2 regions of the Nocardiopsis sp. KDC1DS13DA1 genome follow, and region 1 is predicted to be linked to the other one. Evidence: riboswitches for the same ligand, from Rfam matches in the RefSeq annotation. Region 1 holds a riboswitch; the other holds the start of a gene.
The links. A riboswitch is a leader RNA that binds a small molecule or an ion and turns the genes downstream of it on or off. The one in region 1 is predicted to bind S-adenosylmethionine.
Positions count from the first base shown of each region.

Region 2: it holds a riboswitch for S-adenosylmethionine, as region 1 does, so the genes downstream of both, ACTVAJ_RS20200 (aminotransferase class V-fold PLP-dependent enzyme) here and thrC (threonine synthase) in region 1, are expected to answer to the same signal.

Region 1 covers NZ_JBVMUY010000035.1:264,607-268,787, forward strand. Annotated here, with positions in the region: gene ACTVAJ_RS23995 (GrpB family protein) at 1-97, shown strand, start outside; gene ACTVAJ_RS24000 (alpha,alpha-trehalose-phosphate synthase (UDP-forming)) at 209-1,645, opposite strand; SAM riboswitch class I at 1,941-2,083, shown strand; gene thrC (threonine synthase) at 2,097-3,356, shown strand; gene ACTVAJ_RS24010 (ubiquitin-like small modifier protein 1) at 3,444-3,722, shown strand; gene ACTVAJ_RS24015 (PadR family transcriptional regulator) at 3,877-4,181, shown strand, end outside.
Region 2 covers NZ_JBVMUY010000030.1:177,722-181,902, reverse strand. Annotated here, with positions in the region: gene ACTVAJ_RS20205 (SAM-dependent methyltransferase) at 1-256, opposite strand, end outside; gene ACTVAJ_RS20200 (aminotransferase class V-fold PLP-dependent enzyme) at 475-1,812, opposite strand; SAM riboswitch class IV at 1,871-1,985, opposite strand; gene ACTVAJ_RS20195 (DUF3870 domain-containing protein) at 2,202-2,585, shown strand; gene ACTVAJ_RS20190 (CaiB/BaiF CoA transferase family protein) at 2,594-3,841, shown strand; gene ACTVAJ_RS20185 (acyl-CoA dehydrogenase family protein) at 3,918-4,181, shown strand, end outside.

The DNA.
Region 1 (4,181 bases):
CGAGGTCATCGAGGCGATCCTCGCCGAGGCCGGGGCGCCGGGCCCCGACGCCGGCCACGGAGGGAGCGGGCAGCACGCGGATCCGGCCGAGTTCTGAGCCCCGGCGCCCGTCGACGACCCGCCCGGGGCCGACCGTGCCGCCGCGGCCCGCCTGCTCCCGGTCGGCCGCGGGCCGAGGCCGACGGCGGCGGCACCGGGACCCGTCCCCTCAGCCCAGTGACCGCAGTTGGTCCTGGAACCACCGGCGGGGCGGCAGCGCCACGGCGGCCTCCCGGAGCCGCTCGCGCCGGGCCCGGCGCTCGTCCGCGCCCATCGACAGCGCCCGGTGCAGCGCCTCAGCGGTCTCCGCGGTGTCGTAGGGGTTGACCAGCAGCGCGTCCCGGCCCAGTTCGTCGGCCGCACCCGCCTCGCGCGACAGCACCAGCACCGAGTCCCGCTCCGACAGCACCGGACCCTCCTTGGCCACCAGGTTCATGCCGTCCCGGATCGGGTTGACCATGAGCACGTCGGCCAGCTGGAAGGAGGCCAGCGAACGCGGGTAGTCGTCGTTGACCTCCAGCACCAGCGGCGCCCACTCGGCCGTGCCGAACTCCTCGTTGATCTCCTTGGCGACGCGCAGCACCGCGTCGGTGTACTCCTGGTACTCGGGCACGTCCCCGCGGCTCGGGTAGGCGAACGCCAGGTGCGTGACCCGACCGCGCCACTCCGGGTGCGCGGTCAGCAGCTCCCGGTACGCCTCCAGGCCCCGCACGATGTTCTTGGACAGCTCCGTGCGGTCCACCCGAACGATCAGCCGGGTGTCCCCGACGACCTCCTCCAGCGTCTCCCGGCGCTCCGCGACGCGGGGGTCCGCCGCGCTCGCGCGCAGCCCCTCCTCGTCCGCGCCCAGCGCGTGCACGCCGACCTCGACCACCCGTCCGCCGTGCTCGACCGTGCGCTTGGCCGGGTCCACGTCGGCGTTCAGGATCTGCGCGCAGCAGCGCAGGAACGCGTCGGCCCAGCGCGGGCTGTGGAAGCCCAGGCGGTCGGCGCCGAGCATGCCCTCCAGCAGTTCGCGGGCGACCTGGTCGGGCAGCATCCGGAAGTACTCCGGCGGGGCCCACGGGGTGTGCGAGAAGTGCGCGATCCGCAGGTCGGGGCGGCGGGCGCGCAGGATCCGCGGCACCAGCGCCAGGTGGTAGTCCTGCACCGCCACGCGCGCGTGGTCGGCCGCCCCGGCCACCAGGGCCTCGGCGAACGCGTTGTTGTAGGCGGTGAAGTCCTCCCACCGCCGACGGAACCCGGAGCCGAAGGACGGCTTGTTCGGGGTGTCGTACAGCATGTGCTGCGTGAACCACAGGGTCGAGTTGGCGACCCCGGTGTAGGCGCCCGCGAAGGTCTCCTCCGGAATGTCCAGCATGTGGACGCGCATGCCCTCCAGGTCGTGCGCGCGGTCCAGACGGGCCCCGGGGGCCTCGGCGGCGGCGCGGCGGTCGGAGGGCGACAGGGCGGCGCACACCCAGAGGCCGTCGATCTCGGAGGCCACCGAGATCATCCCCGACACGAGCCCTCCGCCGCCCCGGCGGTACTCCAGGGAGCCGTCGTCGGTGGTCGAGAAGGACACGGGTCCCCGGTTGGAGGCGATGAGGATCTGTGCCTTGTCCACGTGCTCGTCCTCTCGGTGGCGCGGAAGGGTCTGCCGCCCGTGAGCGGGGGTGGCGCGGGGCGGGGTGTTCCCTGGAGTCTCGCCTGCGGGCCGGGGGCCCAAACCCGTGCGCGGGCAACGCGGGCGCGCGTCACACCGCCGAAACGGAGCACGTGCACCCGGACAGCCCTGACCAGGGGGCATCTCAGCATGTGAGCGGGTTCGTGTAATCCAGGTCACCACATGTGGAAAGCCGGTCAACGCGTCGGTTACAGTGACCATGCGGATTCGACAGGATCGGCGCACAATTTCATATTGCTCATCCAGAGGGGTGGAGGGACCGGCCCTGCGAAGCCCCGGCAACCATCTCAGCATGCGATACTCGCGCTCCTCGCGAGGCGGCTGGGGCAGGTGCCAACTCCGGCCTGGGGTCAAGGTGGCCACCAGGAAAGATGAGGGGAGACGCCTCGCCATGGCGATTGCCGCCACCGAACCCACCTCCGTCCGCTCCTTCGGCCCCGCGACCGCGCTGTCCTGTCGCGAGTGCGGCGAGCGCTACGACCTCACCCCCCGGTTCGCCTGCGAGTTCTGCTTCGGCCCCCTTGAGGTCGCCTACGACTTCGGGACCGTCACCCGCGCCGACATCGAGAGCGGCCCGAACAACATCTGGCGCTACCGCTCCCTCCTCCCGGTGCCGGCCAACGTCGCCGAGCTCCCGAACATGAACCCCGGCCTGACCCCCCTGGTCCGCGCCGACCGCCTCGCCGCCGAGCTCGGCCTCGACTCCCTCCACGTCAAGGACGACTCCGGCAACCCGACCCACTCCTTCAAGGACCGCGTGGTCGCCATCGCCGTCGAGGCCGCCCGCACCTTCGGGTTCACCACCCTGTCCTGCTCCTCCACGGGCAACCTCGCCGGTGCGGTGGGCGCCGCCGCGGCCCGCGCCGGGTTCGAGTCCTGCGTGTTCATCCCCGCGGGCCTGGAGGAGGGCAAGGTCGTCATGGCCGCCGTCTACGGCGGCAAGGTCGTGGCGATCGACGGCAACTACGACGACGTCAACCGCTTCTGCTCCGAGCTCATCGGCGACCCGGCCGGTGAGGGCTGGGGCTTCGTCAACGTGAACCTGCGCCCCTACTACGGCGAGGGCTCCAAGACGCTGGCCTACGAGATCGCCGAGCAGCTCGGCTGGCGGCTGCCCGAGCAGATCGTCATCCCGATCGCCTCGGGGTCCCAGCTGACCAAGATCGACAAGGGCTTCCAGGAGCTCATCAAGCTCGGCCTGGTCCAGGACCGCCCGTACAGGATCTTCGGTGCCCAGGCCACCGGGTGCTCCCCGGTGGCCAAGGCCTGGGAGGCGGGCCACGACGTCATCCAGCCGGTCAAGCCCGACACCATCGCCAAGTCGCTGGCCATCGGCAACCCGGCCGACGGCCCCTACGTCCTGGACATCGCCCAGCGCACCGGCGGATCCGTGGAGCACGTGAGCGACGCCGAGGTGGTCGACTCGATCAACCTCCTCGCCCGTACCGAGGGCATCTTCGCCGAGACGGCGGGCGGGGTCACTACCGGTGTCCTGCGCAAGCTCGTGCGCGAGGGCAGGCTCGACCCGAAGGCCGAGACCGTCGTCCTCAACACCGGTGACGGACTCAAGACCCTCAACGCCGTGGACGCGGGCGTGACCGCCACGATCGCCCCCTCCCTGACCGCGTTCGCCGAGGCCGGCCTGCTGTAACGGACGACGCGGCCACCCGCGACGAACCCGCGGGGCCCGGAGACCGTTCCCGGACCCCGCCCCACCCGACGAAGGAAGAACACCCACATGAGCGCCAGCGTCCGCGTGCCCACCATCCTGCGCACCTACACCGACGACGCCTCCCAGGTGACCGCCGAGGGTACGACCCTCGCCGAGGTCATCGACGACCTGGAGGCCAACTACCCGGGCATCCGCGCCCGGATCCTCGACGACGCGGGCAAGGTCCGCCGGTTCGTCAACGTCTACGTGGGAGACGAGGACGTGCGCTTCGAGAAGGGCCTCCAGACCGAGGTGGCCGACGGTGCCCAGGTCTCGATCATCCCCGCCGTCGCCGGGGGCTGCTGAGTCGCGGCCCGGACGGCGTTCCCGCGGCCGGGGCGGTCCCGCCTCCTTCCCCCCGGGGGAGACGGGGCCGCCCCGTCCGCGGTGTCCGGGGCCGGGCCGTCCCCGGTTTCGCCCCTCGTAGGCTGGGACGCATCGAGTTCGGACGAGGGTGGCGATGTCGGCGACACGGTTGTTGGTCCTGGGCGTGGTGCGGATGCACGGTCAGGCGCACGGGTATCGGGTGGGGCGGGAGCTGCTCTCCTGGAACGCCGGAGAGTGGGCCAACGTCAAGTGGGGGTCGATCTACCACGCCCTGCGCAAGCTCAGCCGGGAGGGCAGGCTCCGGGAGTTCGTCGCCGAGGGCGACGAGGTGGTGGACCGCACCTCCTACGAGATCACCGACGACGGCGAAACCGAGTTCCACCGGTTGCTGCGCGCGGCGTTGAGCCACTCCGGCCACGACCACGCACTGCTCTGCGC
Region 2 (4,181 bases), on a different contig from region 1:
CCCCCGTCCCGGGCACGGCGCACCCCCAGTCGACGAACTGGTCGACCCCGGCGTCGGCGCACAGGTAGTCGATGATCCTGCCGAGGAAACGCTCGTACAGGCGCGCGTGTTCGCCGTGGCGTGGATCGGGGAGCCGTGCGTCCGCCCGGCGGCCGAGGCCGACGACGTGTGGCCGCCGTCCGGGGAGCGGTACGGGGTCCGGCCGCTGGGAGGCGGCCGTGAGCGGGCCTGCCTTCGATCCTCGGACGTCCGTCACGATCACGCTCCCCCAGCCGGTCCGCTCGCGGGAGGCACGGCGCACGGGCTCACCGATCGGGATCGTCCGCAACGCGCCGTACCGTCAGGGCCCGATGCTACCCCCGGCAACGTGATCCGCCACACAGGGTCGGGTGATTTACGCCCCGCTTCTCCGTCTGGGCGGTATCGCGGCGCGCCCCGCGGCGGAGGACCCGCCACGGCCGCCCCCGCACCGTCTCAGAGCACGTTGCGCGGGTCCGGGACCGGCGCCAGCCGACCGTCGCAGTCGGCGTACTCCCACCCGGGCCCGCGCGCCACCAGGTCGGCGACCGCCCCGACCAGACGGTCGACGTGCTCGGTCGTGGTCCCCACGCCCAGGCTCGCCCGGACGGCCTGCGCGTGCCCCTCGGGGAGCAGGTACCGGGTCAGGGGGTGCGCGCAGAACAGACCGTCGCGCACGCCGATCCCGTACTCGGCGGACAGGGCGGCGGCCAGCAGCTCCGCGGGCAGTCCGTCCACGGTGAAGGACACGATGCCCACGCGCGTGTGGTCGGCGCCCCACAGGGACAGCTCGCGGACCCCGTCGATCCCGCCCAGACCGGCGCGCAGGCGCTCCAGCAGCGCGGACTCGCGAACGTGCAGGAGTTCCTGGGTGGCGGGGGTGAGAGTGTCGCAGGCCGCGGCCAGGGCGACGGCGCCCAGCACGTTGGGGCTGCCCGCCTCGTGGCGCGCGGGCAGGTCGTTCCACCGGACGTCGTGGTCGGTCACCAGCCGTGTGGCCCCTCCTCCCGACAGGTAGGGGGTGGCCTCGCGCAGCCAGTCGGCGCGCCCGGCCAGCACACCGGAGCCGAAGGGGGCGTAGAGCTTGTGCCCGGACAGGGCCACGTAGTCGGCGCCGGTCGCGGCGAGGCTGAAGGGCAGGTGCGGCACGTACTGGGCCGCGTCGACCACCACGCGGGCGCCCTCGGCGTGGGCCACCCGGACCAGGTCCTCGACCGGCCAGATCTCGCCGGTGACGTTGGAGGCGGCGGTCACGCACAACAGGGTGGGCCCCTCGGGGGCCTCCTCCAGGGCCGTCCGGGCGGAGGCGACCGCCGCCTCGGGGGACTCGGGCAGGGGAAGGCGCACGACCCGGCCCGCCCGGGAGGCGGGGTGCTCCCAGGGCAGGAGGCTGGCGTGGTGCTCGGACTCGAAGACGACCACGGTGCACCCCTGGGGCACGGAGCGCGCCAGCAGGTTGAGGGCGTCGGTGGTGCCGCGCACGAACACCACCGCGTCGGCGGGCTCGGTGCGCGTGCCCAGGAAGCGGGCGACGCTGCGGCGGGCGCGCTCGTAGGCGTCCGTGCTCACCTGGGAGTGGTGGCCCGCGCCGCGGTGCACGCTGGCGTAGTAGGGCAGGGCCGCCGACAGGGCGTCGGCCACGGAGGTCAGGCACGGGGCGCTGGCCGCGTAGTCGAAGTTGGCGTAGTCGACGTGCTCACCGGTGACGAGGGGGACTCCGGCGTCGGCGGTGACGACCGCGCACTCGGCGGATGCGGGTGAGCGCAGGGAGTGGATGTGATGGACCGTGGTCAAGGTGCACCTCTCTCGTGGGTCGGGGGACCCACGGGGCGCCTCACGGCGACATCGGCGGGGTCCGCGCTTGTCAGACACGGTCGTGTCGGGACCTGGTCCTCACCCGGGGCACCCCACCGCGGAAGGAGGGTTGCCGGCCAGCAAGCCGGGGCTTGACGCTGGCACTCGTGACCTGGCCAGAAAGGTAGCACAGACCCGGCGGACCGCACACCGGCGCGTCCGTGTGGAGGCGACCACAGCCCCGCTTGACACCCGGCACGGAGGCTGGGACATACTGGTCCCGCCTGCCCTCACGCCGCGGGTGTCCGGCTTCCCCCGGCCGCCCTCCAGGCGCGAGACTCCAGAGCATCGGAGTTTTCGCATGCCCGCGAGCGAGAGGTGTGTTTGCCTTGCACGGCGACGACCGCGTCCAGCAGCTTTTCCGCAACCCCAGGGTTGTCCTGATCTCCGGCTACGCCCGCCTTCCCGACACGGTGGCGAGCCACTCCCAGTACCAGCGGCTCGGTGTCGTGCTCGCCGTGGACACCGCCGACGACCGGATCGTCGCGGCGGACACCACACTCCTCACCGACCTGGCCAAGCAGTTCTTCCGCGCCCTCGTCGAGGGCGCCTCGGTGACCGAGGACATCGCCGAGATCGTCCGGCGGGTCCAGACGCGGTACGCGGGCCAGTCCGGCGCCGCCCTCACCACCGCGCTCCGCCGCTGCCTGGAGACCTACTACCAGCTGCGGGACGGCGACCAGCTGCCCGGTGACGCCGACGCCAAGGAGTGAGTGCCCCCGTGCCCGACACCAACACCGAACCCACCGCTCCCCTGCCGTTGGCCGGGGTGCGCGTGGCGGACCTGTCCCGCGTCCTCGCGGGGCCCTACGCCACGATGCTCCTCGCCGACATGGGCGCCGAGGTGGTCAAGGTCGAGCAGCCCGGCCGCGGGGACGACACCCGCGCCTGGGGCCCGCCCTGGGCGGGCGCCTCCGGTGACTCACCCGGGGAGTCCGCCTACTTCCTGTCGGTGAACCGCAACAAGCGCAGCCTCGCGGTGGACCTGAAGGACCCTGACGGCCTGGCCGCCGTCCAGGACCTGTGCGCCTCCTCCGACGTGGTGATCCAGAACTTCCGCCCCGGGGTCATCGACCGTCTGGGCCTGGGCTACGCCGACGTGAGCGCCCGCAACCCGGCGGTCGTGTACTGCTCCGTCAGCGGGTTCGGGCCCGAGCACGAGCCCGCCACGCGCCCCGGGTTCGACATCGTCGTGCAGGCCGAGAGCGGGCTGATGGCCGCCACCGGCCCGGCGGAGGGGCCGGCGAGCAAGGTGGGGGTGGCGCTCACCGACGTCCTCACCGGCCTCAACGCCGCCGTGGGCATCCTGGGCGCGCTGATGCGCGCGCGGGCCACGGGCCGGGGCGAGAACATCAACGTCTCGCTCATCAACTCGACCCTGTCCGGTCTGGTCAACCTCACCCAGCAGGCGCTGGTCACGGGGGTCGAGCCCGCGCGGGCGGGCAACGCGCACACCACGATCGTGCCCTACCAGGTCTTCCCGACGGCCGACGCCGACATCGTGGTCGCGGCGGGCAACGACGCCCTGTACCGGCGGCTGTGCGACGCCCTGGAACGGCCCGACCTGGCCGGGGACGCCCGTTACGCCACCAACCCCGGGCGGGTGGAGCACCGGGAGGAGCTGGTGGAGGAGCTGTCGCGCACCCTGCGCTCCCGCCCCGCCGACCACTGGATGGACGCGCTCGTGGCGGCCGGTGTCCCGGCCGGGCGGGTGCGCGGTGTGCTGGACGCGCTGCGCACGGCCGACGCCAGCGGGGACGACGTCCTGCGCACGGTGGAGCACCCCGTGATCGGACCGCTCGAACAGGTCCGCGCGGGTTTCCGGCTGGAGGGCACGGCCGCACCGATGACCGCCCCTCCCCTGCTCGGCCAGCACTCCCGGAGCCTGCTCGCCGAACTGGGCCTGGACGGGGGGCTCATCGACGCGATGGTCAAGCGCGGCGCGGTCCAGCAGCCCGACCTGCCCTGACCCACCCCGGCACGGCGCCGAGCCGTGCCCGACCGACACCGGAAGCACACGGCACACCACGAAGGGACATCCGACCATGAGCCAGACCCAGCGCAAACCCGCCGCCCCGGACCCCCGCGACTTCCTCGCGGTGGACGCCACACTCTCCGACACCGAGCGGGACGTCCGCGACGCGGTCCGCGCCTTCGCCTCCCGCGAACTGCTGCCGAACGTGGCCGAGTGGTTCGACGCGGGCACCCTGCCCGACCCCCGGGGCCTGGCCAGGGCCTTCGGTGACCTGGGGGTGCTGGGCATGCACCTGGAGGGCTACGGCTGCGGGGGCTCCAGCGCCGTCGCCTAC